One region of the Marinobacter antarcticus genome, then DNA from elsewhere that is predicted to be linked to it. Evidence: predicted binding sites of a transcription regulator. Region 1 holds the regulator's gene; each other region holds the start of a gene.

Region 1 (9,747 bases):
AGCGGCGAAGATCAGGTTAAAACACTCTGAATCTGTCAGGCGATCGGCAGCGTCCTGATCATGAATTCCTTTCTCTATCGCTTTGCGGCGCAGTACTTCCGGATCCATACCGGCGCCATCGTCATCAATGGACAGGAGAATATGGTCCCCTTCCTGCTCTGCAGACAGGGTGACTGTACCCTGTCGTGGCTTGCCGGCTTTTTCGCGTACGTCCGGCGCTTCAATACCGTGATCGACCGAGTTCCGGACCAGGTGGACAAGTGGATCCGAAAGGGCTTCGACGAGATTTTTGTCGAGGTCTGTGTCCTCACCATGCATGACCAGGTTCACTTCCTTTTTCATGCTCCGGGCAAGATCGCGAACAACACGCGGGAAACGGCCAAATACTTTCTTGATCGGCTGCATCCGGGTTTGCATAACGGCTGCCTGAAGATCTGTAGTCACGACATCAAGGCTGGATACGGCCTTATGCATGTGCTCATCTTCGCTCGCGGAGCCCAGCCGCTGCAATCGGTTACGCACCAGTACCAGTTCGCCCACCATGTTCATGATGTCGTCCAGGCGCTTGGTATCGACGCGAACGGTGGTTTCTGCCACCGGAGCTTGCTCCCTTGCGGGTGAAGCCGGAGTAGCTTTTTCGGGAGACAATTTGGCTGCCGGTTTTGGATCAGCCTTGCGTTTCTCAGGCACGGGTTTGATGGGCTGAGCTTTTGCCGGCGAAGGTTCAGCTGCCTTTTTTCCGGAATCGCCGGTTGTCGGGCTACCGCCCTTGCCGTGCAGTTCATCCAGCAGTCTTTCAAATTCATCGTCGTTGATCAGCCCGCCATCGCTGCTCGTTGCCGGGTCAGCTGCACCTGTGGTTCCGGAACCTGCGCCCGGAACCTCCTGCACGGCAAATTTTCCTTTGCCGTGCAGATCATCCAGCAAAGCTTCAAATTCATCATCGGTGATATCATCGCCAGCACCATCATTCTTGCCAGCTGGCTTCTCATGAGCCGGGCTATCGCCTGCCCCGGCGGTGGGAGCTTCCGCATGCAGGGCATCAAGCAATTTTTCAAACTCATCGTCGGTAATGTCACCGTTGTCCAGGCCGGCTTCTGAAGGCTCATCCGAGGGTTCGGCGGTCTCTTGCGCAGCGGCATCCTGAGGCAGGGCCAGAGCGTCCAGTGCGGCAATCAGCTCACCAGGCGCGGGCGTCAGCTCTTCGCGATTACGTACCTGCTCAAACATGGCATTAACATGATCCAGAACCTCCAGGACAACATCCATAAGCTCCGAATCCACCTTCCGCTTATGGTTGCGCAGGATGTCGAAGACGTTTTCTGCGGAGTGGCAGCAGTTGACCAGAGCATCCAGCTGCAGGAAGCCAGCACCACCCTTGATGGTATGAAATCCACGGAATATGGCGTTGAGCAGATTGCTGTCATCAGGATGTTGCTCAAGATCGACAAGTTGCTCAGACAACTTTTCGAGAATCTCTCCAGCCTCTACAAGGAAGTCCTGAAGGATCTCATCATCGGCATCAAACGCCATGTGTTAACCTCTTATATTCAGAAACCGAGACTGGACAACAAGTCATCTACGTCGTTTTGTCCCGAGACTACATCTTCACGCTCTTCAGCCTTCATCTGAGGCCCCACACCCTGCTCGGCAGATACTTCCTGGCCGTCAATCTGATGCACCGTGCCGGTGAGCTGGTCAACATGGCTGGCCATAACTACCAGGCTGAGCATCTGCTCCTCCACGTCTTTGACCAGCGTCGTAACGCGCTGAATCACCTGGCCGGTCAGGTCCTGAAAATCCTGCGCCAACAGGATTTCAGAAAGACTGCTGTAAATGGTGTCGGCGTCCTGGGTCAGGCTCAGAAAAAAGTTATCGATCCGACCGTACAGCTCACGAAACTCAGAAGGTTGCATCTCACGACGGCGCAAACGCTGCCATTCATCCCGTAAAGTGGACGCTTCGGCGCGCATTGCATGGGCTACCGGCATACTTTCTTCAACCAGATCCATGGTGCGATTGGCAGCCTGGCCCGTCATCTGAACAACGTACGCAAGCCGATCTGAGGCGTCTGTCATCATCGACAGAACTTCCTTCTGTTCCGCACTGCGCGGATCTATCTGAAAGTTCCGGATTGATTCATGGAGCGTTCGGGTCAACCGACCCACTTCCCGATACAGACTCTGATCCCGGACCTCGCCCAGTTCATTGATCAGAGCCATAGCGCGGACATAATCTCCGCCTTCAACGCATTGACTGAGCTCTGCCGCCTGATGCCGGAGCTTTTCGGTTACTTCCGGCTCAAGACCCTGGTGGATCTGTTCGTTATCGCTCATACGACCCATCCAATCTCTGTTTACTGGATTCGTTCAAAGATTTTCTCAATTTTTTCTTTGAGAACGGCGGCGGTGAAGGGCTTTACCACATACCCATTCACGCCGGCTTGAGCAGCTGCCACAATCTGGTCCCGCTTGGCTTCGGCAGTAACCATCAAAACCGGGAGGGTTTTCAGATTGTCATCGGCCCGCACCGCCTTGAGCAAATCAAAGCCGGACATTCCGGGCATGTTCCAGTCAGTTACCAGGAAATCGTACTTGCCGCTTTTCAGCATGGGCAGAGCAGTGTTGCCGTCATCCGCTTCATCAGTGTTGGTGAAACCCAGATCACGGAGCAGGTTTTTGATAATCCGCCGCATTGTGGAAAAATCGTCCACAATGAGAATTTTCATGTTCTTGTCCAAAGGGACCTCCAGTTAGTAAGACCCGGAATTCGTTTGACCTTAGCGCTCAAAGTGTAGCCGGCCGCTGATTTAACCACTTATTGTCTGATCTTTATCACGGTTGTAAAGCATCGGTTACCAAATACTACACTCCAGTACGATCCAGAAACCTGAGACGGGCCTAACTGCCATCATCATTACGCCATTCCGAGAGCCTGGCACGAAGCCGTAGCGCCGCCTGGCTGTGAATCTGGCTGACTCTGCTTTCGCTGACGCCCAGCACTGCACCGATTTCTTTGAGGTTCAGTTCATCCTGGTAATACAGGCTCAGAACCAGTTTTTCCCGCTCAGGGAGCTGTTCAATAGCAGCGGCCAGATTGCTCTGAAAGGAATCCGAAGTCAGGCCGTCCAGCGGATTATCGCTGGCCTCTGTTTCTTCTATCGGCAGCTCTCCGGATTCATTGAGCTCATCAAGGCTAAAAAGTCGCCCGCTGCTCGCATCCGACAAAGTGGCGTGGTATTGAGAAAGCTCCATGCCGAGTTCTTCGGCAACCTCACCGTCCTGTGCTTCACGCCCCATACGATTTTCAACAGCCTTGATAGCCTGAGCAACCCGGCGGGCGTTCCTGTGAACAGAGCGCGGCACCCAGTCGCCTTTGCGGATTTCATCCACCATGGCACCGCGAATGCGTATCCCCGCATAGGTCTCGAATGTTGCGCCTTTGGTTGAGCTATAGCGTTGAGCAGCCTCCAGCAATCCAATCATGCCGGCCTGCATAAGGTCATCCAGTTGCACGGAGGCTGGCAGCCGCGCCAAAAGATGAAGAGCAATTTTCTTGACCAGAGGCGCGTGCGTCTCAATCAGTTCCGAGGAACTTTTTACGCCAGCCTGGTGATAGATTCCCAGATTTTTCGACAATGTCATGTATCCGGTATTGTTTAACGGGTTCCGTTTCAGACTTCGACGAGCCGCTCCACAAAAAACTCCAGATGCCCGCGGGGAGATGAAGGCAGCGGCCAAGTCTCTACTTTTTCAGCCAGTGCCTTGATCGCAAGCGAGGCTTTGGCCCGAGGGTAGGCTTCCAGCACTGCTTTCTGACGCTGAACGGCTTTTTTCACAGCTTCGTCGTACGGCACCATACCTACATATTGCAGTGCCACGTCCAGAAAGCGTTCGGTGACCCGGGTCAGTTTTTCAAACAGATGACGACCTTCCTGCTCAGTACCCACCTGATTGGCGAGAATCCGGAAGCGGTTGGTGCCGTAGTCACGATTCATCAGCTTAATCAGAGCATAGGCGTCAGTGATGGATGTCGGCTCATCGCAAACGACCAGCAGCAACTCCTGGGAGGCCCGGAGAAAACTCACTACCGCCTCGGAAATGCCCGCTGCAGTGTCCACAATGAGTACATCCATCTGATCACCCAGCTCGCTGAATGCGTTGATCAGGCCTGCGTGTTCCATAGGGCTGAGCTGAGTCATGCGTTGCGTGCCGGAAGATGCCGGAACAATTTTGATACCCCCCGGGCCGTTAACCAGAACGTCTCGAAGATCGCACTCGCCCGCCAGCACATCCTGCAAGGTACGATTTGCCGTAATGCCAAGCAGCACATCAATGTTGCCCAGACCAAGGTCGGCATCAAGCAAAACCACACGCCGGCCCTTCTGGGCCAGAGCGATGGCAAGATTGACCGACACGTTACTCTTGCCGACACCGCCCTTACCGCCGGAAACTGCGATCACCTGTACCGGATGTGGTTTGCTCATACTGTTTATTATCTCTCACAACGTTTAGCCGGGTATGGTTCGTAGCTGGATGCAGCTCAGATCTTCAGGGCCTCATGCCGTTTCGCGCGGACGCTCTGCGTCAGGTAACCGCTCTGCAGCGGCCTGTTGCTGAAGCGTTTTAAGGCGCTCGACAGCCAGGCGCACTAGCGGAACCGCTTCGGCATGATGCAGATCTCCAGGAATCTTTTGCCCATCTGTGTAGTAGGCCACCGGCAATCCGGTTTCCATCACAAATCCCAGAGACTCGCCCAGTGTCAGGGCTTCGTCAATTTTTGTCATTACGCAGCCCGAAAGATTTGCCATCTTATAGCAATGCCATACGGATTTCATAATTCGCGGCTGGCTGGTTGCGGAAACAACCAAGTGTGTACGCACATTATGGTGACTGCGGGCCAGCTCTGTCAGTTGCTCCTGATAGCCCTTCTCGGAGCTGGTCAGCCCCGCGGTATCAATCAGCACCAGATGGCGATCCGACAGCTCATCAAGAATATCATCCAGTGTGTGGCTTTCATCCACCACCCGGACCGGCACATTCAGAATGCGACCAAACACGAAAAGCTGCTCATGCGCGGCAACCCGATAGCGATCTGTGGTAACCAGCGCCAAAGAATCGGCACCGTGCTTCAGCACATAACGGGCAGCCAGCTTGCCAATCGTGGTGGTCTTGCCAGCGCCCGTGGGGCCGACCAGTGCATAAACCCCCCCCTCGTCCAGCCACTCCTGACGCGCTGTGCGCACGCCGGTAACGAGCATTTTCAGGGCCCGCTTCCAGCCGTCATCAAGCTTCCCGCTTTTGTGTCGACGGGAGAGAGAGCCTGCCAGATCCGGGCTCAGGCCAAATTCCTGCAACCGCTCTGCCAGCCGCTGCTGAACCGCGTTGACGCCGGGTTCTTCCGGCTCATTGCGCTGGCCACTCATGAGATCCCGCAAAGAGCTGATTTCTGCACGCATGCTGGCAAGCTCATCGGAATAGTCGGTATTGCTGCTGACGCTTGCGGAGGCAGGTTCCTCATAACCTTCACTCGCTGCTTCATGCAGCTCCGCAAACGATGCTTCGGCATAGCCCTGACTGCGCGCTGCTCGATTTTCGCGAACATCGCGAATACGTGAGCGGGAGCGACTCAGCTCATCTTCCAGCCGGCGGTGCTGCTCGGCCTGCATTTCCGCAAGTCGGGCTCCGTTGGTGGCCTCACTGGCTTTTTCGCCAAGGCTCTGGCGCGCCATATTTTCGTCGTAATCCAGCGCAGAGACAATTTCAACGCCACCATCTACTCGCCGGTTGGATAGGATGACAGCATCTGGCCCCATCTGCTCACTGATCTGTTTCAGTGCTTCGGCCATGCTCTTGGCAAAAAAACGTTTCACTTTCATGTTATTGCATCCTCCACCGGCAACGCTGTATCGGCGTTGTCCGTTCTTTCATCCGCATGCCTACTGGCCCACGGACGCCACGATCGTAATCTGCTTGTTATCCGGTATTTCCTGGTACGAAAGCACATGCAGCCGCTCCACACCGAAACTGGCAAACTTTGCAAGCACCGGCCTCAGCGGGCCGGATACCAAAAGGATGGCGGGCTTACCCAGAACTTCCTGGCGCTGAACGCTGTCTTGCAAAGAGCGCTGCAGCTTCTCCACCATATTCGGCTCCAGAACCATACCTATATCTTCCTGGCCGCCAGATTGTTGACTCTGCTGAACAGACTTTAGCAATAACTGTTCCAGATCCGGATCCAGAGTAATCACTGGTATCTCCTGATCATTGCCACAGATGCTCTGAACGATCATCCGACGAAGAGCCTGACGTGCCAACGTCGTCAGCAACCTGGGATCCTGACTCTTCGGATGCACGTTCACGATGGATTCGGCAATGGACCGCATATCCCGGATGGGAACTTCTTCTTTGAGCAGGTTCTGGAGCACTTTCAACAAAAGGCTGATGGACACCGTAGTCGGCACCAGCTCTTCTGCCAGCTTGGGCGAGACCTTTTCCAGTTGATCCAGCCATTTCTGGACTTCTTCGTGCCCCAACAGTTCGTGGGCATGTTTTTGCAGAACCTGGTTCAGGTGCGTAGCGACAACCGTGCTGGCATCAACTACGGTATAGCCAAGTGTCTGAGCCTGATCTTTTTTCTCCGGTTCAATCCAGCTCGCATCCAGGCCAAAGGCCGGATCCTTGCCTTCTATCCCTTCGATTTTTCCGAATACCTGGCCGGGGTCGATGGCCAGTTCCCGGTCGGGATGTATTTCCGCTTCGGCTATCGTTACCCCCATTAGAGTGATGCGATACACATTGGGCATGAGATCCAGATTGTCGCGGATGTGCACGGAGGGCATCAGAAACCCCATGTCCTGAGACAGTTTTTTACGGACACCCTTGATGCGGCTTAGCAGCTGGCCACCCTGGGACTTGTCGACCAGCGGTATCAGGCGGTAGCCGACTTCCAGCCCGACAATATCCACTGTTGCCACATCGTCCCAGCCCAGCTCCCGGGTCTCTCCCGGCGCAGGTAACTGACGGCCCTGATCGCCGCCAGTGTCACCTGCCAGTGGCGCTTCACGGCCACCAGGGCCGGGTACAACACCGGCGCCACCCTGGCCCGGGAACAAGCCACCCTCTTCAACAGTCTGCTGGTCTTTCTTCCAGATAAACCAGGCTCCAGCGGCAGCGAGGCTCCCGAGCCCCAAAAATGCCACATGGGGCATGCCCGGAATCAGGCCCAACAGGAGCAGAATGCCTGCCGCTATCGCCAGAGCCTTGGGAGCATTGAACAGCTGCTGAAGAATCTGCCCGCCCATATCCTGACTGGAGGTCACACGGGTAACCATGATTGCAGCAGAGGTAGAAAGCAGCAGTGACGGGATCTGGGCGACCAGCCCATCACCAATGGTGAGAAGCGCATAGCGCTCCATGGCAAGCCCGAAATCAAGGCCATGCTGGACCATACCAATGGCAACACCGCCAATAATGTTGATCGCCAGAATCAGCAGGCCTGCGACCGCATCGCCTTTAACAAACTTGGACGCACCATCCATAGAGCCATAGAAATCGGCTTCCTGCGCTATCTCTGCACGCCGGTGTTTAGCCTCTTCCTGATTCACAAGACCGGCGTTCAGATCGGCGTCAATAGCCATCTGCTTGCCCGGCATCGCATCCAGGGTAAACCGCGCGCTTACTTCCGAAACCCGGCCGGCACCCTTGGTAACAACCAGGAAGTTAATAATCATCAGAATGGCGAAGACCACGAGGCCGACCGCGTAGTTCCCACCAATCAGCACGGCACCGAATGACTCGATAACCTTACCCGCTGCATCCCCGCCCTCATGCCCTTCCAGCAACACAATCCGGGTGGAAGCCACGTTCAACGCCAGGCGCAGAAGGGTTGCGACCAGCAATACCGTCGGGAAGGAGGCAAATTCCATGGGCCGCAGTGCATAGACACACACCAGCAGAATGACAATCGAGAGCGTGATGTTGAACGTGAAAAATACGTCCAGCAGAAAAGCAGGCATGGGCAGTATCATCATGCCCAGCAAACCCATCAGCATGACGGGCACACCGAGATTGCCCCGCGTCAGGGATTTGACATTACGAAGGACTAAAGCTGTGTCCATGCCGGAAGCATCTCCGATTTACTGTTTCTGAAGGCGTTTTAAGGGTCGAAATTCTGACGCCCAGGCGTCTTTTACAGTGATACCGCAAGATCCATACCACCGTGTTCGATTTTTCGTTCGCGAGCTGGCCTTACCTGCCTGACTCACATTCTAAGATGCGGTATCCTTGCGCCACTTAATCGCGATATTGCACCCTGAACTCCACAACCTCAGACCCACAAACAGGTGAGCCCATGCCGATCCACGAGGTAAGACACCCCCTTATCAGACACAAACTCGGCCTCATGCGCCGTGCCGACATCAGCACCAAGAACTTTCGTGAACTGGCGCAGGAAGTCGGTGCACTGCTCACCTACGAGGCCACAAAGGATTTTAATCTGCAGGAAAAGACCATTGAGGGGTGGGCGGGGCCGGTGAATGTGGAACAGATCCACGGTAAAAAAATCACGATCGTCCCTATCCTGCGAGCCGGGCTCGGCATGTTGGACGGCGTTCTGAGCCTGATCCCTGTGGCTCGGGTCAGTGTGGTGGGCCAGATCCGCAACGAGGAAACTCTGGAAGCCAATACCTACCTTGAAAAGCTGGTCGGTGAACTGGATGAACGCATGGCCTTGATCGTTGATCCGATGGTTGCCACCGGCGGTTCGATGATTTCTACCATCGACCTGCTCAAAAAAGCCGGAAGCACTGAAATCCGCGCGTTGGTGCTGGTGGCCGCTCCGGAAGGCATAAAAAATGTTCTGGACAAGCACCCGGATGTGTCCATTTATACCGCGTCGGTGGACAAGTGCCTGAATGAGAAAGGCTATATCCTGCCAGGTCTTGGCGACGCCGGTGACAAAATATTCGGCACCAAGCAGAAGGACGTCTGATCATGGAAGACCATACCAATGACCCCGTCTGGAAGCAGGCGATTGCCGGCTCCCAGATGCTGCTAGTAGCCTTCGGCGCTTTGGTGCTGATGCCATTGATCACTGGCCTGGATCCGAACGTTGCGCTCTTTACCGCCGGCCTGGGCACGCTGATTTTCCACATTGTGACCGGAGGCCAGATTCCAATCTTTCTGGCCTCATCTTTTGCGTTTATCGCGCCGGTTATTGCTTCCAAGGGCAAGTTCGGCCTTGAGGAAACCCTGGGCGGCCTGATGGCAGCGGGTATTCTTTATATCCTGCTCAGTGGTGCAATACGACTGCGCGGCACCGGCTTTGTGACCCGCCTGCTGCCCCCGGTGGTTATCGGACCGGTCATCATGGTGATCGGTCTGGGACTGGCACCCGTTGCGGTACACATGGCTTCCGGCCGCACTGGCGATGGCGGAACCCAGCTGATACCGCAGGACACGGCGCTGTGGATTGCGATGATTTCGCTGACCGTGACCATTGTTGCTTCGGTTTGGTCCAAGGGTATCTTCCGCCTGATCCCGATCATGTTTGGTGTGATTGTTGGTTATATACTGTCTGCTTTCGCGGGCATTGTTGATATCACGCCTATCCAACAGGCGCCCTGGCTTGCGGTTCCCAACTTTGTCGCCCCGCAGTTCAGCTGGGGCGCCATACTGTTCATGATTCCGGTAGCCATTGCTCCGGCCATTGAGCACATCGGGGATGTTCTGGCGATTGGCAATGTCA
Region 2 (9,747 bases), on a different contig from region 1:
ATCCAGTTCAACGTGTGCGTGGCCAATACCAGCGGCTGCAGTGATCAGGTCGCTTGCAGGAAACTGTTCACTAAGCAGTAAGCGCGAGTTCGGTGGCGACATATGTACTGGCATAATAACCCTGCCATGGGCCTGCATGGCGCGGCTAAGCACAGCATCATCCGGAGACGGTTCCGTGAACAGCACGTCGAATACGATGGTTTCGGCACCGGCCTGGTGCAATTTCCCGATAAGCGCAGCATGGGTTCGACGTGGCCAAGGCCAGCGGCCTTGCTGAGCCAGGCTGAGATCATCAATAGCGACGATCACTACGTCTGGAGATGCGACGGCTGGGCTGGCAAACATTACAGAATCAAGAAGCCAGTAGTCAACGCGTTGAGGCAGCGCAGCCGTTTCTGCTAACAGGAACATCAACAGGAGTGCCAGACCGAGCGTCCATGGAGTCGTTTTAATTGGCAGCCAATCCCGGGTCATGAGTCCTGCTGTGCGTGTTAATTGTTCAAGGTGTTATTCCAGGTACAACTCCCTCCCTGGTCCCCAGCGGCTTTGTAACGGGCCGTCAGAAAGTGCTTTCAAGCGCACAAAATACCGCCTTCCGGGAATAAGACGCAAGGCCGCCGTGGTTTCTGGCAGCGTAGCTTCCTTGATTATGTTGTTGAAACCGGGTTCTTCCGCCAGCTGCATTCGGTAATTGGCAGCAGTATCAACCTTCTCCCAGAATACGCGAACCTGGCTGTCGATGTAATTGATACTGATGATGCGTACTGGCGGGAGCGTTCCGGTTACGATCAGTTTGCGCGGCTGCGTTGTTGCTACTGAGTTTCCGCCGGCTTCTGTCACTACGCGCCAGTAATATTGGCCAGGACTCAGGGGGCGGGAGGGCAGAGCGGTTGTTTCCGGTGCCCATTCGCTGGTCGCTACCAGATTCCGGAAGGCTTCATCCTCGGCAATTTCTACCCGGGCCACTTCGTTTTCACCATTGAGGGCCCAACGGAACTCAGGCATATCGTCATTCACGCTGCCTTTGTTTTCCGGTGCCAGCAAGCTGGCTGTGCGGGCTTGTAAATCAACCTCTATCGGAAGTATGCCGGGCATTCCCGCCATACCTTGCGGGTCAAACGCCGCCAGGTGAATCTCATACTGGCCGTTGTCCAGGCGGCTGATATCAAAGCGGCTGCCGTTGACTTCACGGCTTTCAACCCAGCGGCCGCTATCTGTTTCAAAGATATCCAGTCGATAGTTTGCTGCCGGGCTTTGTTTCCAGGTCATCTCTGCCGGGAGCTGAGTAAGTATTGGAGGAAGCGGATTGATTTCCGGCGCCGGTGGCATCCTGCGTATGCTCAGTGTGCGACTGTTGTTACTGGCAACCGTTGCGCTGAAGCCGGCAGGAATCCGATGGGTCTGGTTTGGTGCTCCGAAATCAACTACGCCTTTGGTTACCTGCAAACTGGTGCCTTCCGGCCCGGTTTGCAGTGAGAATGCGGTGCCACGAACGGCGGCAACGGCAGACGGAGTTTCAATTTCAAAGCGGGCACCACCTTCCATCACTGGCTTGACCCGGGTGTGGACTTCTCCCCGGTTCAGCCTCAGCCGGGTGTCTACCATGCCGGGTTTGCCGTACTGCGTCAGGCGGTTGAAGATCAGCCGGGAATCCGGGGAGAGGCGGACTTCTGAACCGTCAGCCAAGGTGATGGTTGCTGCTCCCGCACCGGAAAGCACTTCATCACCCACCCGTATCAGGTCGTTTTTTGTCAGGATTTTTTTTCGGCCGTCAATTCCTGATATCAGTTGAACGTTGCCGGAAACCGACGTAGCGCGCGCAGGGTCGGGCTGTCTCTTCAGCCAGGACAGGGGGATGCGAATGCGATCGCCTTCTCCCAGCGTGGCGGGGTTTTGGATGGCGTTATATTGAAGGAGCCGGCCGGCATTGTAGTTTTTTACCAGAAGGTCGCTGGCGACTTCCGCAAAGCTCTCGCCGGATTTCAGGGTGTAGATCCACTCTGGCACGGCTTCGTTGGCGGAGCTTGTCACCGTTGTTGCCGAGCCGCGGGTAATGGACAGCTCCGCCCACGCAGGCATACCCGGTGCCAGAAGCAGCAGCACCAGGAATACTTTGGCGAGAGCGGGTAACCGGTATTCAGTCATTCGGTGCTTGCACTTCCTGGCCTGCTGCCTGGGATTCTGTCATCTCTTCATCGATAGCTTCGGCTTTCATGGCCTCCAGGCGGTAGCCGCGCTGGTAGATCGTCTTGATACGGAAGCCATTTTCCGGGTTCAGGCCCAATCGACGACGTAGCCGGCTCATGTGCGTGTCTACTGTTCGTGTGTTGATATCCCTGGCTAGTCCCCAGACTCTCTCAAGAAGCACTTCACGGGTGAGCAGGCGGCCCTGGTTCTGAAACAGGAATAGAGTCAGATCGAAGTCTTTGTCGGTCAATGTAAGCGCTTCACCATGGAGGGAGATGGTTCTGTGCTGGGTATTAATTTCAAACGGACCGTATTTAAGGTCTTCTTTCTCATTGTCCGGATTGGCGCGGCGCGCCAGAGCATTGATGCGAGCGACCAGTTCCGCAGCGCCTGCAGGTTTTGCGAGAAAGTCGTCTGCGCCCGCGTCCAGGGCCTGGACAATATCGGATTCGCTGTCGCGCTGGGTAAGGAATACCACGGGAATTGCCCAGTTGATCTGCGCTCTGACGCTTTTCAGCACATCAATGCCGGTCATGTCAGGAATCTGCCAGTCGAGAATCATCAGGTCATAGCTGCGATGCAGTGCCGCGCTGAGAAAACTCTGACCTGTCGGGAAGCTGTCGCAGTGATGGCCGCGCTCAGTCAGAATGGACTGGATGTGCTGCGCCTGTTCCTGTTGGTCTTCGAGCAGAGCGATGCGCATTGCGCCTCTCCTGGAGTAGGTAGTGTGGGTGCGATCCTGTTTCACAGTGCGTGATAGCGGATTCCCTGCCATATCAGGCGATTATCACAAAATGCTGCCAAGCATTCCGTTTCGTTATGTAGACTTGCGTAAACGCGTTGCCGGCTTTCCGTCTTCGTCGTCCAGTGTTTGTCGGCAGGCGGGGAAATTACTGCAGCCCCAGAACCAGCCTTTTTTACCTTTCCGTCTTACCAGAGGCGAAAAACAGTGAGGGCAGGGGATGGGTTTTTGCCCGGTGCCGTCTTGAGGTTTGTCATCTTCAAGTTGGCGTGTTCCCCGGCAATCCGGGTACCGCGTGCAGGCATAGAAACGTCCAAATTTGCCGTCTCTTTCAGCCATCGGAGACCGGCATTTCGGGCAGTTAGGAGCATTGGTTTGCAGCCCGGTATCAGGCGCATCGGCGGCAGGACCAATGAAACCCCGGATCTCCGCCTTCAGAGTCTCCAGGAATTCCCGGGGGTCGTCCTCGCCCCTGCGGATACTTTCCAGGGTTGCTTCCCAGACCGCAGTTCTGTCCGGCTTGCTGACAGATTTCGGTAGCGCGCCGATCAGCGCTTTACCTTTATCGGTAGAACGGATTTGGCGGCTATCCCGGTACAGGTAGTCCCGTTTGAACAGGGTATCGATGATGTTCGCACGGGTGGCCTCTGTACCAAGGCCATCGGTCTCCCGCAGGGTTTTTCGCAGCTCCGGGTCGGTTACAAATCGGGCAATGTTGGTCATCGCCGACAGTAGAGTGGCATCGGTGAAGTGCTGGGGTGGTTGGGTTTTGCGCTCGCTCACGGTGCTGTCTTCGCAGAATACCGGTTCGCCCTCATCCAGGCGCGGCAGCGGAGACTTTTCTGTTTCTTTCTGGTTGTCCCGGAGCTTCAGTTCCAGTGTTTTCCAGCCTGGTTCCAGCACAGCGGTTTCTGTGGCACGGAACCGTTGCTCTGCCACTCGCACGGTGAGCCGGCCTTCTCGGTGTATGGCATCCGCTGAAAACTGCATCAGGAAATAGCGGCTGACAAGACCATAGATTTTCTGTTCGGCTTCACTGAGCTTGCCATTGGGTGCTGTCCGGCTGGTCGGAATAATGGCGTGGTGGGCATCGACCTTTTTATCGTTCCAGGCAGTCGTTCGGCGGCTGAGGTCCGCTTTGTTGCGGGCATCAGCAAGATCTGGCGAGACTCTGCCAATCGCCCCCGTGACCTGCTCGCGCTGGGCATAATGCCCTTCAGGCAGGTACCGGCTGTCGGAACGGGGGTAGGTGATGAGCTGGTGGCGCTCGTAAAGATTCTGGGCAGTGTCCAGTACGTCCTTTGCACCCATGCGGAACAGGCGGCCAGCTTCTATCTGTAATGCTGACAGCGATAAGGGCAAAGGCGGAGCTTCGGGCCGGTCGCGGAAGCGTGATTCTATAACGGAGCCGGGCCGGCTATGAATACTGGCGGCAATCTGCTCGGCTGTTACCCGATCCAGCAGTCGGTTTTCTTCGTCCAGATGGTCCTGAAACTGTTCGTCCGGGAGCCATCGGGCGGTGAAAGCCTGCTTGTCAACTTCCTCTTCCTGTGCTTTGAAGCGGGCTTCTATGCGGAAGTAAGGTTTGGGCTCGAAGTTTTCGATGGTGTTGTCCCGCTCCACCACCAGCCCCAGTACCGGTGTTTGAACCCGACCGACGGAGTAAACGCCCTGCTGCCCCTGCTGCTGGTAGTTCAGCGTGTAAAAGCGAGTGAGGTTAATGCCATAGAGCCAGTCGGCCCGTTGCCGGGCGAGTGCAGAGTGTGAAAGCCTGCGAAATTCCAGGTTGTCTCTGGGTTGCTGTATGGCTTTGGCGACCGCTGCCGGGGTCAGGTCATTGATGAGTATCCGTTTTACGGGTGCCTTGGTTCCGAAATAGCGAATCACTTCATCAACCAGCAACTGGCCTTCTCTGTCCGGGTCGCCGGCGTGGACTATGGTGTCGGCCTGCCGGATCAGGGATTCCAGTGCTTTAAGCTGCTGGCGAACGCTGTCTTTGGGGGTGACCTGCCATTTGTCCGGGAACATGGGGAGGTCGTGCTGGCGCCAGGCTTTCCAGGCCGGGTTGTAGCTGGCGGGTTCGGCCGGCTCCAGCAGGTGGCCGATGCACCAGCTTACGGTGGCAGCGTCATTGCCTGTGCCGCAGCGGATCCAGCCCTGGCCTTTTTGATAAGGGCCGGGGAGAGCGGCGGCGATTGCTCTGCCGAGGCTTGGTTTTTCGGCGATATACAGGAGCATGGTTTGGGTATGGTTTTGTCTGGGTTGAAGTGGGAGGGGAATGTGGCTGTTTGGTAGTTGAGTGTCAAGGTTCGGGTGGCTCGCTTCTTCTGTAGTAGACTGTTTGCCATTGTTAAAGCGGATGTGGGAGTCAATGAGCGATGAAAATCCAGAGCACAATCGAAACTAAACTTAAGGAAGCGTTTGACGCCAGCATTCTTCAGGTGGAAAACGAAAGCCACAAGCACAGTGTGCCGCCAAACTCAGAGACGCACTTCAAGGTGACGATGGTTTCGCCGGCCTTTGCGGGGCAGATGAAGGTGAAGCGGCATCAGGCTATTTATAAAGTGCTTTCGGAGGAGCTGGATATGGCTGGTGGCGTGCATGCGCTGGCTTTGCATCTATACTCTCCGCAAGAGTGGGAGGCGTCCGGGCAGGAGGTGCCGGCGTCACCGAATTGTATGGGCGGTTCCAAGGCGGATCTGAAGCCGGCCGCTTCAGGCGCTCAAAAACAGAGTGGAGGGCATTCATGAGTCAGTTCTTTCAGATTCATCCTGAGAACCCGCAAAAGCGGTTGATCAAGCAGGCAGTTGATATTCTTCGCAGTGGCGGTGTTGTGGTGTATCCCACCGATTCAGGCTATGCCCTTGGCTGCCATTTGGGTGACAAACCGGCGGCGGACAAGATCAAGCGGATTCGCCGGTTGGATGACAAACATAACTTCACGCTGGTGTGTCGGGATCTCTCTGACATCGGTGTTTATGCCAAGGTGGATAACACTCAGTACCGGTTGTTGAAAACCTTCACGCCCGGGCCTTATACGTTCATTCTGGATGCGACCAGCGAAGTGCCTAGACGGTTGTTGCATCCCAAGCGGCGTACTATTGGCGTTCGGGTTCCCGATAACGCGATTGTTCAGGCTCTGCTGGGTGAGCTTGGCGAGCCGATCATGAGCAGCACGCTGATTTTGCCGGGCGAGTCCGAACCCATGACGGATCCCTACGATATCCGGGATACGCTGGAGCATGAGCTGGATCTGATTATTGATGGCGGTTTTTGCGGAATGGAGCCGACTACAGTGGTCAACTTCACTGGCGATATGCCGGCTGTTACAAGGGTTGGCAAGGGTGATCCTACTCCCTTTGAGGGGTAGTGCTCAGGCCCGGGTGTTCAGGTTGAAGGCATAAGCGCCTCGATTCGTCGCAGCTTCAATCTGATCAGTCGGGGCCGAACGGCGCAGGGTGTCGTAGCGGTTTACGAGATCCTGCAAGCCGTTGAACTGCTGGTTCTCACTGACCAGTGTGTCCAGAAGTGAATTATTCACGCCGTAGGCCTGGTTGAGTTTCAGGGCGTTATCCATGAAATGCAGTGTCGGTTCGTTGACGCTCAGCCGGCTGAAAGCATCCGTGAAATTCTTGTTCACGTTCAGGTCATTTTCGATCCGGGTGCGGGTTTCTTCCGCCAGTTTGCCGCCCGCCTCAAGCTTACCGCTATCATTTTTATTGACGCTTATTGCGGTGGCCGGGCTCAGATTGTATTCGGCAAGTTTGTGCCGCAGTGTCTCCCTTATAAAGGCAAGATCCTGCCCTACGGTTTGTTTGTAATCCGCTAGCGGCAACTTCTGCGATTTCAATCGGTTCGCATCACTCAGGGAATCTCCTGAGGGAGTGAAACGGTCGTCGCCGGGGCTTGCAGGTGGCACTGTCTCTGCGCTGTTCGCGCCTCTGGCTCGTTGCTCCTCTGCCCCCGCTGCCGGTCGCTTTTCCAGAGTTTGCTGGAAGCGGGTACTTGCCTGAATTAGGGATGTCAGCAGTGACATGGCGTGTTTTCCTCCATTGGCTCGCAGCAGGCGTGCCAGAAAATGCTCGTTAAAACGTTATGAAGCATATTCCGGGCCACATGATAGAAATGCGTCATTCTGACTTGCGTCAGTAAATAATTGACGTATGTCTGTAAAGTTAGCTGCCGCTTTGCCGTCAACAACAGAGAGCATCTGAGGAACCCCGGCTTGTTATGAAAAAACACTATTCCATCCGCTTTCTGTTGCTCGCTGCTCTGGCAGCAGCATTTTCACTGATTCTGGTCTTCACGGTGCTCTATAGCGCGAATGCACAGCGTGATCACATGGAGGCATTCAGTCACAAGTATGTGGATGGTCTGGCCAAATCCTATTTTGATGGCCTGAACACCATGATGGTAACTGGCACGATCAGTAACCGAGAGGTGCTCCGGGACAAAGTCATGGCTCCTGAGGATGTGCTGGATATAAGGGTGATCCGCAGTGACCAGTTGAATCGGATGTTTGGCAGCGGCACGAAGGCAGAACAGAAGCGCGATCCTGCTGATAAAAAGGCTTTGGCGGGCGAACGGATTGAACACTATTCAAGCAACGAAGATGGTCGCGTTTATACGCTGATTGAGCCGGTCATTGCCCGGGAAAACTATCAGGGTGTCAATTGCCTGGGCTGCCACCAGGCCCGGGAAGGTGATGTACTGGGTGCGATCCGTGTGGATTACTCACTGGCCGAGGCTGACGACAGCCTGCACCAGCAACTGTTGGCCAGCGGTGGTATTCAGGCCGTTATCTTCATTGTGGTGTTTTTCCTGACCGCGCTGGCTTTGAATCGGCTGGTTTTCTCCAGATTGCGACGGCTCCAGGCCAGTATGGATGAGATTTCCGGAAACTCCGATCTCACGCTTGAACTGGACGTTTCCCGCAACGACGAAATTGGTTCGGTATCCCTGGCGTTCAATCGCATGATGGCAAAAATCCGGGAAAGTATGCATACGGTCATGGATAACGCCGCACAGGTGGAACAGGCTGCTCGCCGCATCGCAGCAAAAGCCGAAACCACCGGTGATGAAGTGATGGCACAGAAGGACAATACGGATCAGGTTGCCAGCGCAACCACCGAAATGGCAGCATCGGCCGTTCAAGTGCGCGAAAACGCTAATCACACGACTCGCAAATCGGCAGAGACAGCGGATTTGGCCAATAGCGGCGAACGCCGGGCCCGCGCCGCGGTGGAAGGTATTGAAGCACTGAATACGGAAGTGCAGGGCGGTGCCAGGCGAATTGAGGGTCTGAACCAGCGCACCAGCCAGATGGCGAGCATGCTGGAAGAGATTTCCAACATTGCCGAGCAGACGAACCTGCTAGCGCTGAATGCAGCCATTGAGGCTGCCAGAGCAGGAGAGCAGGGGCGTGGCTTTTCTGTGGTTGCGGATGAGGTTCGTGCACTGGCATCACGGACACAGGTTTCCACGGAAGAAATCCGAAAGACAATTAACGGGCTTAAAAGCGAGGTGGTTGATTGCGTTTCTACGATGCGCCATGCCTCGGATATGGCGGGCCATCAGGTAGAGGCCATCCTGAAAGTAGAATCCGAATTGCAGAGCATTGCCTCCGCTGTTCGTGAAATTACGTCTCTCAATCAGGAGATGGAAAGCGCGGCGAACGAGCAGAGCGATGTGTCAGAGGCGATTAATCAGAACGTGATTGAAATCAGCCGTTCCGCAGAGCAGACGTCAGCAGATGCGCAGGAAACGGCCGACATTGCGGGTGACTTGCTTGTGATGGCTGAAACGCTCAGAGAAACCATTGAGCAGTTCCGTTTGACCAAAAAGGACAGATGACGGGCCGGCCTTTGCGGGCCGCCCCCGTAACCGCCTCCCAGCAGTCAGCCTTTGCGGGTGACGTTAATGATCTTAAGATGGATATTGTTGCGGCCACGGATCGGCCACTCTATGGAATCACCCACCGACAACCCGAGCAGAGCAGAGCCTGCTGGCGCAAGAATAGAGATTTTACCTTCTCCGGTGCCCATTTCGTGCGGATACACCAGCGTCAGTTCCTGTTCCTGACCGCTATCTTCATTCTTAAAGCAAACACTTGAATTCATTGTCACCACGTGCGCTGGCATTTCTGCGAGTGGGACGAGCGTTGCCCTGCTCAGCTCATCATCCAGGCCGTCCGCAACATCAGAATCTCCCTGTTTTTCGATCAGGGTCGTCAAACGGTTGAAATCTTCTTCAGCAACCAATATTGCCGGCATATCAGCCATGGATATCTCCAGAAAATTAAATTAATAGCTCGGAATTTCAGGATTCAGACGCCGAATCCGGCGTTTCAGCAGCGGATTCAGCGATAAAAGAGAAAAGCGGGCAACACACCGGTAGCACCTGCCTGGTGGCGGGCACTGAAATAGTAGGAAGGAATGGTCTCTGAGAAAAGCGTTCTCACAGGCTCACCTAGTGCGTTGTTTCTGATAATTAAAGGAAAAGCGGGAATTTGGCCGCTTTGATCAACTTATAAGCTTTTGCCGGGTTCCACAAGTGGGCGTACGGTAAACGTGAGAAATAAAGCGCATAACGCCAGATTTGTTAGACTGGCACTAAAGACGACTCATCCACAAGCTGCACCAGGCAAGGAATTCCCAGCCATGTCCAAATTGTTTCCTTCTGTTGACCCCGACGGGTTGCTGGAATACTCCGTGGTATTCAATGACCGCTCGCTAAACCACATGTCGGCTCCCTTCCAGCAGGTAATGCGGGATATTTCTTCCACACTGCGGCAGGTGTATAACGCCGAAGGCGCCGTT
Region 3 (9,747 bases), 280 kb from region 1:
TCTTGAGAGACGGAGCGCGGTTTTTAAAGGGAAGTAACCAGCCCCCTCCGAAGCCTGGGCGGTGCTCCCAGTTGGTCGTGAACTCCGATCTTTCAGGGATTAGAGTTTGTCAGGCGGCCTCCTCTGAAGCCGAGCCAGAAGTCTCCTCCCGGCGAGCCCCCGCCTTGGCAGCCACCTCGGCAGCATAATCTGCATACTTCGCCATTAACTCCGCCTTCCGATCTGGATCCCAGTTGATCTTGCTCAGATCGCCTTTGTAGTGATCAATTACCCGTTTATCCATCGTTTCATACCACCACTGCGGCACATACGCAGGCAACAGCATCGACGCATAGCCGCCGGGCAGCTGCGGCGCCTTCTCGAAGTGACGTAAAGCCTGGTAACTGCGCTGCGGATTGGCGTGATGGTCTGAATGACGCTGCAGCTGATACAAGAACAGATTTGTCACAATGTGATTACTGTTCCAGCTGTGCTCCGGCTGTGTGCGTTGGTATTTTCCATTGTTGTCTTTCTGGCGCAGCAGACCGTAGTGCTCAATGTAATTCACACTCTCCAGCATGCTGGCGCCATAAACCGCCTGGGCCGCCAGGAACGGCAATGCCCGCGGCCCACAGACCAATGTCGTCGCGCCAAAGAAGCCCGCACTCATTGCCCAGCCCTGCAACAGCTCGTTCTCCAGACTCCAGAAGCTTTTGCCTTTGCGGGCAAGGCGCGCCTTCTCTATTTCTACCGAAGATTTCATACCACCAAATACCGTGCGCGGTAGAAATTTCCAGAAGCTCTCACCCATGCGGCTGCTTGCGGGGTCTTCCGGAGTCGCTACGCGCTTATGGTGGCCAAAATTATGTTCGACAACAAAATGGGTGTAACCCGTGGGCGCCAGAGCTGCCATAGCCATCAGCTTATTAAACTTGTTCGACTTATGCCCCAGCTCGTGCGCAGTGTTGATGCCAACACCATTAATGGCACCGACGGTTAGCGTCAGGCCGATCTTGTCCTCAATCGGCGTGTTCTTGCGGCTAGCCAGCCATGCGCCCATAAACGTCATCGCATATTGGGTGGGGATAAACGCCTTTACTATGCGGCTGTAATACTTGTCTTGCTCCAGTGGACCAACCGCGGACTCCGGTGGGTTACTTTTATCTTCTCCGATGGCTCGATCCAGCGCCGGAATAATGCCATGAACCAGCGCCGGGCCTGTCCATGCCAGAGCTTTGAACTTTTTCGGTGCCACCGCATAACCGGTTAGCGCTGCCAGACCAATGCCTGGTAGAGCGGGCCCCAAAAGCCAGAGATAACGCTTCGGGTCTTTCCAATTTTCAATAAGGCTGGCAGATGTTGCAGGGCTTTTAAACGGCTTCTTTGCCGTTTGTGAATCCAGATTGTCATGGGTTTTGGCATTCATGGCGTCTCTCCATTGCAGTGCACGTAACTCAATTTATGTCGGACAATCTATCAATGCAACAATTTCTCGCTGTTGGCTGCAGAGCTTGGCTCGAAATGACAAAAAGTGATTAAGTGGCAGAGCGGACAAACCTGGACCAGACTTTCAACACAAAAATGATAAACACAGGGAGGGACAGGTAATGACAACTTCTAATACTTCGCCTTCAGCAGCGCCCGGCGAGGTCCTGAACAGGCTTCGCGAATGCGTGTCCAGCGCGCAACTCGTTGAGGTTGTATACCGCGACAGCGCTGGGCAGGTCTGCATGGTTCATGATGTAGTGCGGGATATTTTCAGCCGGGCGGGGCAGGATTTTATTTTTCTCGGCCGAGGAACCATGCTGCCATTCGATCGAGTACTTATGCTCGACGGTCAGCAGATATCTGGCACGGTAGGTTAAATAAAGGGTAATCGGGAGGTAATTGCCTGGTGTCGGACATGGTTTTACCCTGTGCACGGTTACAAACGCTTACCAACAGAGGGATATGTTATGAACAAGTTTACTTTAAGCGCACTTCTTATGTTTTTGACTTTGGGCCTTGCTGCTTGCAGCTCCGAAGATAATGAGGGGGCTGATTTTGATAAGGCCGCGGACAACGCTAAAGAAATCGTGGACGACGCAGGCAATTCCGTGGAAGAGACCTATGAAGAAGCCACCGGCCAGGACGAAGGCGTAATAGGCGAAATGAAAGAAGGCGTCGAAAACGCCGGAGAAAAAATGGGCGAAGCCGCGGACGACGCAGGCGATGCCGTAGAGGAAGGTTACGACGAAGTGACCAAGTAGTCTTTCGACCGTGCTGAAGGGTGGAGGGAGCGGCCTCTACCCTAAAACTGAGTTCCCGAGGTGATGAGCCGACTAACTCGGTCGGCGTGCAAACCTTGAGTATGTCTGAGTGACGGGCTGTCTTGGAATCGTCACAGGCTGGTAACGGTAGGTTAATCTATGTGAAACATAACTCGTCCACTCTCTGAGTCTCAGAGCAATAACACCTGACAGAGACCAAGTAGGGTAACGACTATGTATCAGAAAAACGGAAAATATCTGTTCAAGATTTCTGCGCTGGCGCTGGCTGTTGCAGGCACCGCTTTTGTGGCTGGCTGCTCGGATAACGATGATAGCTCGCCCACTCAGGCAAGCACATTCGATTCGGATACTCAGGCGTTGACCCGGTTGGCGACCGTGCCACTTGGTTCCGAGGTGACAGGCCTTTTCCTGTCTGAGGAAGGCGATCTGTTCTTCAACGTGCAGCATCCGTCTGACAGCAACACCGCCCAGGATGTCGACGGCAAAGTTTTCTCTGCTGCGGCCGTGGGCGTGGTTCGCGATGCTGATTTTTCGGCTTCGGATATGGGGTTCAATGAGCTGGCCATGCCTGCCGATGGCGACGAAAAGGAACTGGTCCGCACAGCCGTTGGTTCCTACGATGTGCTGGCGCAGAACGGTGATGCCTGGGCTGGCGCGCCGACTGGCGGCATGGGTGCTATCAACACAATGGATGGATCGAGCACTCTCAAAGTGTCTAATGATCCGGACTTTAACGCCTTTGTTAGCACAGGTGCAGGAGAGGGCTATCTGTTTACCAACTGGGAAGACCGCCCAGGTGGTATGAGCCGAATGAAGATACGTAAAAACGACACAGGCAACTGGAACGTCGTGGACAACGACGTAATGATGGTTGATTTCAGTCCGGTATCCGGAACCTGGGTCAACTGTTTCGGAACGCTCTCGCCCTGGGGCACGCCGCTAACCTCCGAAGAGCTCTATTTCGATAACACGGCCGACTGGAACAACTCGAACTATTCGTACATCAGTGACAATGAGCTTCTTCAGGACTACCTCGGAGGCACTTATCCGAACCCTTATGACTACGGCTATATCGTTGAAATCACAGATCCGACATCGGCGACCCCGGTCCCGGTGAAAATGCGTGCACTGGGTCGTTTTTCTCATGAGAACGCCGTCGTTATGCCGGATGAGAAAACCGTTTACCTGAGCGATGACGGAACTGGCACAGTTTTCTTCAAGTTTGTTGCTGATACTGCGGGTGATCTCACCGCCGGCACTCTGTTTGCCGCCAAAGTCACTCAGGACGCCTCCAGCGACCCAGCTATCGCCGGGTTCGATATTGAGTGGGTCGAACTCGCCTCTGGCGACAACACCACCATCGATGCCTGGGTGACCGAGTACGACGGTATTGACCAGACTGATTATGTCGCTGGTAGCACCAGTTACATCTCTGACGCCGAGATTAACAACTGGGCGGAAGAAAAACTGAACCAGGACCTGGACGGACAGAATGGGATTGGGGTTAACCCCTTCGGCGATGATCGGGTCGCATTCCTGGAGTCCCGTAAAGCGGCTGCAGCTCTGGGAGCCACGGCCGAGTTCCGCAAGATGGAAGGTGTGAATATTAACCTGGAAGGCGCCCGTGACGGCTCTGTTCCCTTTGCTTACATGGCGATGTCCAACTTCAACGCCACGATGGGCGACGATCAGGGCAATATCCAGCTGGATGCCACCAACGGTGACTGTGGCGTGGTTTATCAGATGTCGCTTTCTTCCACCTTCGATATCGCACGAATGGTGCCAGCGATCGTGGGCGGCCCATACGACGCAAGCGCAACGCTGAATAACTGCAGTGCCGACAACATTTCCGAACCAGACAACCTGCTCGTTCTCCGGGACGGTCGCGTATTGATTGGCGAGGATTCCGGCGAGCATGAGAACAATATGCTCTGGCTGTTTGATCCGGAAGCCTGATCGGTTACCAGTTATTGAGAAATTAAGGGGAGGCCGAAAGGCCTCCCTCTTTTGCGTCTAGATATGGGGCAACTCATGAAACGTGTTTTCTATCCACTCATAATCATGTTGGCTGGCCTCATGACCGGCTGCGGCGAGGAGGATATGCCCGCCGTTGTGGATCCCGAGGACTACGGATCGAACACCGATGAGCCTGCTCGCCCGGAAATTGCAGCGGATACTCTCTACAACCGGGAAGCGGTTATTCCACCGCAGTGCTACACCAAAACCGAGGGTGTGAACAATCCCTGTTACACCTGCCATCAGACGTATTCGGATCCGAAGCGTCCTAACAGCATGGAGGACGGTTTTCTTCAGGGGGACTACAATTTCTCGGATCTTGGTGTTCACAATCATTGGTCCAACCTGTTCGTTGATCGACGCGACGATGTCGCTGGAATCAGTGACGGAGAGATTGAGGATTACGTCAGCACCGACAATTACAGTGATTTCATCGAAAGGCTGCAGGACGATGAGAACTGGTCGGGCCCCGTTCCTGCCATTGAGGATCTGGCGGATGGCGCTGCGGCCTTTGACGACTATGGCCTGGCAAAAGATGGCAGCGGCTGGGTGGCATTCAACTATAAGCCTCTTCCCAGTACCTTCTGGCCAACCAATGGTTCCACTGATGATGTAATCATCCGGCTTCCTGAAAGGTTCCGGACTGCATCCTGTGGTGATGATGTCAGTCGGTTCTCACAGGACGTTTATTTCACCAATCTCGCCATACTGGAAATGGCGATGAAAGATCTTCCGGAGATATCCACACCACTGATAGAAGAGAACAAAGTATGTGCGGATCTGAACAACGATGGCATCCTCTCTGAAGTCGTCAGTATTGGAGCGAGGCCCTCCTATGTTGGTGCAGCGTCTGGTCAAAAAGTGGAGCGAATGGCCTATCCGGAGGGTACCCAGTTCATTCATACCGTTCGTTACGTTGGTTTTGATGGTGACGAAATTGTTCCTTCAAAACGGATGAAGGAAGTTCGGTATATGAAAAAGGTAAAGCATTATTCTGTGGCGGAACTCGCGTCCCTCTATGGCAATGAGCGCCAGGAGAAAATCGATGGCAACCTGCCGGTTTATTCAGACCACGGCGATAAGGGTCTGAATAACGGGATGGGATGGGAAGTTCTTGGTTTTATTGAAGATGGTGAAGGGGAGTTGAGGAAGCAAACCTACCAGGAACAAATGTTCTGCATGGGCTGCCATGGCACAATCGGAACCACCATCGATCAGACCTTTGCGTTTCCAAGAAAGGTGACCGGCGCCAATGGGTGGGGCTACATTGACCTGAAAGGCATGGCTGACGCGCCGAACATGGACGAGAAAAAGGGCGAGATCCTGCAATATCTCGGACGCGTGGGCGGCGGCAACGAATTCAGGGAGAATCCCGAGATGAAAGCGCGATGGTTCAATGAGGATGGATCTGTCAGGGAATCCGCGGTTCTTAACGCCGATGTCTACGCGCTGATTACGCCGAGCCGAGAAAGAGCCCTGGCGTTGAACAAGGCTTATAAAATCATCGTCGATGAGCAGAGTTACGTTTACGGTCGTGACGCAACCGTTGTCCCGGCCAAAAACGTATTCCGGGAGTTGGATCCTGAAAAGGCTGCCCCGCTTGAGGCTGCGAGCAGGGTAAACCATTGGGATATTCGCCTGGACTGGTAAGAGGCAGGGAGTTCTCCAATTGATATGAGGCGACCGCAAACCTGGCCACTTGGTAATAGAGTGGGTCGGGTTTGCGGTTTTTTATTTCAGAAACGCCGTTACCCGCCGATAAGAATTAAAAATACACTAAAGTATGAGTTATTAACTCACATTAACTCTTTAGTCTCCGAAATGGCCTTTGATAACAAAATGATTGCAGAAGCAACGATAAATACGAGGTGGATATGGGGTTATTGGATCGGGCTTCAGTTCTTTGGGGGGTGGCGCTTGCCGTTATTCTTGCGGTTGTGTGTGCAGTGGTGGCGCCATTGTTAGGTCTTGAAATCGCGTCGATATCGATTGGGCTCGTGGCAGGCCTCTTGGCCGCAGGCGGTTTTCTGGTTGTTCGCGTGCTTGAGCCGACTGAACGGGGTCTCAAGGCGCTGAATGATGGCACCTTGGCCGACGGTCATCCGCTGCAGGCCCAGTGCCGCCAGTTACTTGCCGATGCCAATGCAGGGCGCGCTCTGGTGGAAACGCTTTCCGGAAGTGCCGACAAGAGTGCTATATCCGCTGCAGAGGTTTCTTATGCTGCAGATCAGCTCAAGTTGCGCCTTGACCTCCAGGTTCAGGAAACTGCTCAGATGGCAGACTATGCCGGGCAGATTACCGAAACCGTAAGGGAATCTTCACAGCAGGCTACTGATGCGGCCACCATGGCCCTGCAGAATAGTCAGGCCAGCACTGAAGGGCGAAAAGCCCTCACCTCGGCAATCGACAGCATCCGGGTCGTGCATCAGCAATCCGGTGAAAATCTTCGCCTGATCCAGGAACTTAACGAAAAGTCCAACAAGATTCAGGGCGTAACCAGCACCATTCAGGGTATTGCGGAACAGACTAATCTGCTGGCGCTCAATGCCGCCATTGAAGCCGCCCGGGCAGGAGATCAGGGGCGTGGCTTTGCGGTGGTTGCGGATGAAGTCCGGCAGCTGGCAGGCCGCACCGCTCAGGCCACCGGTGAGGTCGCTGAAACGTTGCAGGAGATCCGTTCAGATACTGCGTTGATCGTGACCCGAATTGAAGACCTTGCCCGCAGTGTCGAGGGTGGGCTTGCATCGGTCGAGACTGTCGGTGAGCGGCTCGACCAGATACGCGATCAGTCGGATCGGGTTCATCAACAGGTGGCGCGCATAGCGGAGATTGATCAGAACAACGAGGTTAGCCTGACTCACGTGTTCTCGGCTATTGAAACTGTAAGGGATCAGATCTCCGAGAGTGATAGCAGTGTTGCTTCACTGGCGGAGCAGGCAGCCACGCTTATGGAGCTCGCAGAAATCGCCAACGCGGCGTTTGCACTGAACAGTGGTTCCAGTTACCACAGGTTCTTCTACGACCAGGCGCGGGCTGGCGCAGAGCAGATCGGCCAGGTGTTTGAGCAGGCTATCCGCGATGGTAAGCTGACTGAAAGTAAGTTATTTGACAAAACGAGAACGCCAATCCAAGGCACTCAGCCTGCCAAGTATTCAAGCAGTTTCGATTCTTTTACCGATAAAAGCCTGCCTGTTGTTCAGGAACAGGTTAAGGGCTCCCACCCGGCTCTGGTGTTTGCGATTGTTGCGGCGCCGGACGGATATATACCAACCCATAACCGTGATTTCGCCCATGCACCTACCGGCGACCCTGAGGTCGATCTTTTACGTAGCCGAAGCAAACGCCTGTTTAATGATCGCACGGGTATTCGTTGTGGTAGCCACAAAGAGAGCATGCTTCTGCAAACCTACCGTCGCGACACAGGCGAAGTCATGCATGATCTGTCTGTTCCGATTTACGTGAATGGCCGGCACTGGGGCGGCTTCCGGCTTGGATACCGTCCGGATAATCACTGACTCCTTATGAGTGAGGATGGCTTCAGAGGCTGTGTTAAACTGGCATATTATATTGTGAAAGGAGATATGCCTTGGCTGACTCGGAATTCATTCCTGCCGACGCGGAGACGAATGAGTTGTCACGCCGTTCTGACCCCGCCCGTAACCTGGCCGTGGTGGTCTATATCCTTCAGGGATTGTCGTTCTTTCTGGGAGGCATCACCGGGTTAGTCGGTGTGATCATCAATTATGTCAAACTGGATGATGTTCGCGATACCTGGGTGGAGTCGCATTTCCGCTGGCAGATTCGCACCTTCTGGGTAGGGCTTTTATGGACGGTTATCGGCGCTGTGACCACCTTTCTGATTGTCGGATGGTTCATTCTTCTGGGGATCTCGATCTGGCTCATCTACCGCATTGTGAAAGGTGCCCTGGCACTGAATGATGGCAGGGCACCTGTCTGAAGCTGAGACCCTTCCAATCAGTCGTCGGTTACTTCTTTTAGCCGAAGCGCACTGAACGTCCCGGCCAGCCCCATTAATCCGAGCACCAGAATGACAGCGGCGTCTGATATCAGGGATATCAGCGCCGTGAAACCACCCGTGGCAAGCAGTAAAAAGCCAATCACCGTGTTGCTGACGGCGGTGTAGTCCGTACGTTTGTTGCCTCCCGCCATGTCCACCAGATAGGTCTTCCGACCCAGCCTTACCCCCGCGTGGGCAATGCTCAAAACAAAGAAAGCCAGCGGATAAAACCAGCCATTGCCCACACCCGTACCGGCAAACATTGCAGTAAGACCAACAGCCAGGCACACAGCGCTCGCGATGGCGGCGCCGCGAATCATTACCCGGCGGCTGGACGAATCGGCCATCCAGCCCCAGAAGCTGGCGGATAGGGAACTGGCCAGACTACTCGCCAGAAGAAACACGCCAAGCATCAAGGCCGTATCCGACTCTTTCTGCGCCAGTACGACAAAGTAGGGTGAGGCCAGAGCCGAGCACAACAGAAGTGCGCGGGTAATAACGAAGTTACGAAAAGGCCCGTCATCGCGCAGCAACGACAGGCTTTTGAAGGCTTCCGTGATGGCGTTGCCGCCCCCGCCGGTTTCACCTTCGTGTTCCTTCACGCCCGCAAACAGGAACCCGGCAATAACCCAGAGTGCCGCTGCCAGCAGAAGCAGGAGGCTGTAAAATGCAAGAGTGGGGTCGCCTCGCTCCCAGAACAGCAAAGCCGTCAGGATAACGGTGGCGGTGCCACCTATGGTGGTTGCAAGGCCTGAGAGCCTGCCTCGGCGGGTTTTCGGAACGCATTTGCCCTGTACGTCTTTCATGGCCACGGAGCAAAAGCCCCGTGACAGGGAAAACAGGATCAGCGCACCTATGATGCCGCCACCGGCGGTATAGCCTTCAAGAAACCAGACGCATGCGGCCATGGCCACAACGCTCGCCGCCTGACCAAAGCTGCCGAGAGTCCAGAACCATTTACGCACAGGTTTGCGACGAACCCAGGCCGCGATCATCATCTGGGGCACCATGGAGCCGGATTCCCGGATGGGAACGAGCCAGGCTACCAGCGCAGGCGCGCCTATGGCACTCATCAGCCATGCCAGTACCGTTTTCGGGCTGATCAGAAGGTCGCCCAGCTTGGTCAGCACGTTGGCTGCAAGGATCAGGAAAAAGTTGCGCGGTACTACTTGGCAGGCTTCCGCTGGTATGTCCTTGCAGACCCGGGCGTCTTCCTCGTTGGCAATCAGGCTGTAGAGCCGGTCAACAGACTGTTCGAGTGCGCCGGTTGTCGCCTGAGCGTCCTCTTGTGAAGAGTTATCGTTCTGTAAAGGTGTCTGTTGCTGGGGCAAACTGCCGTCCTCCGGGAAATGGATAGCCAAGGATACCAGCCGGGCCGGCACCCCTGAACCCCGGAATGCAGATCAGCGCTTCATTGTTTGTTCCCGGGCGGTTACAGCCACTGTGACAATGATATTAGCGCAG

The links. Region 1 encodes FliA, which starts transcription of late flagellar genes. Its sites were predicted from a motif close to CTAAAGTTTNNNNNNNNNNNGCCGNTAA; they were not measured.
Region 2: BUA49_RS16320 (methyl-accepting chemotaxis protein) is a predicted target of FliA. The motif match lies at 7,099-7,126, and genes of this name have one in related genera.
Region 3: BUA49_RS07615 (methyl-accepting chemotaxis protein) is a predicted target of FliA. The motif match lies at 6,000-6,027, and genes of this name have one in related genera.

What each region holds. Positions count from the first base shown of each region.
Region 1 is NZ_FRAQ01000001.1:1,885,609-1,895,355, reverse strand. It holds gene BUA49_RS08890 (chemotaxis protein CheA) at 1-1,533, opposite strand, end outside; gene BUA49_RS08885 (protein phosphatase CheZ) at 1,551-2,336, opposite strand; gene cheY (chemotaxis response regulator CheY) at 2,357-2,740, opposite strand; gene BUA49_RS08875 (RNA polymerase sigma factor FliA) at 2,901-3,644, opposite strand; gene BUA49_RS08870 (MinD/ParA family protein) at 3,674-4,486, opposite strand; gene flhF (flagellar biosynthesis protein FlhF) at 4,559-5,878, opposite strand; gene flhA (flagellar biosynthesis protein FlhA) at 5,939-8,119, opposite strand; gene upp (uracil phosphoribosyltransferase) at 8,353-8,991, shown strand; gene BUA49_RS08850 (uracil-xanthine permease family protein) at 8,994-9,747, shown strand, end outside.
Region 2 is NZ_FRAQ01000004.1:212,329-222,075, forward strand. It holds gene BUA49_RS16285 (CHASE2 domain-containing protein) at 1-474, opposite strand, end outside; gene BUA49_RS16290 (FecR family protein) at 508-2,145, opposite strand; gene BUA49_RS16295 (response regulator transcription factor) at 2,138-2,890, opposite strand; gene BUA49_RS16300 (DNA topoisomerase III) at 3,005-5,167, opposite strand; gene BUA49_RS16305 (BolA family protein) at 5,308-5,679, shown strand; gene BUA49_RS16310 (L-threonylcarbamoyladenylate synthase) at 5,676-6,299, shown strand; gene BUA49_RS16315 (hypothetical protein) at 6,303-6,965, opposite strand; gene BUA49_RS16320 (methyl-accepting chemotaxis protein) at 7,160-8,782, shown strand; gene rnk (nucleoside diphosphate kinase regulator) at 8,827-9,210, opposite strand; gene BUA49_RS16330 (aminotransferase class V-fold PLP-dependent enzyme) at 9,589-9,747, shown strand, end outside.
Region 3 is NZ_FRAQ01000001.1:1,603,643-1,613,389, forward strand. It holds gene BUA49_RS07590 (alkane 1-monooxygenase) at 110-1,405, opposite strand; gene BUA49_RS07595 (hypothetical protein) at 1,587-1,844, shown strand; gene BUA49_RS07600 (hypothetical protein) at 1,935-2,228, shown strand; gene BUA49_RS07605 (alkaline phosphatase PhoX) at 2,463-4,205, shown strand; gene BUA49_RS07610 (hypothetical protein) at 4,281-5,915, shown strand; gene BUA49_RS07615 (methyl-accepting chemotaxis protein) at 6,140-7,780, shown strand; gene BUA49_RS07620 (DUF4870 family protein) at 7,852-8,223, shown strand; gene BUA49_RS07625 (MFS transporter) at 8,241-9,512, opposite strand; gene BUA49_RS18145 (hypothetical protein) at 9,687-9,747, opposite strand, start outside.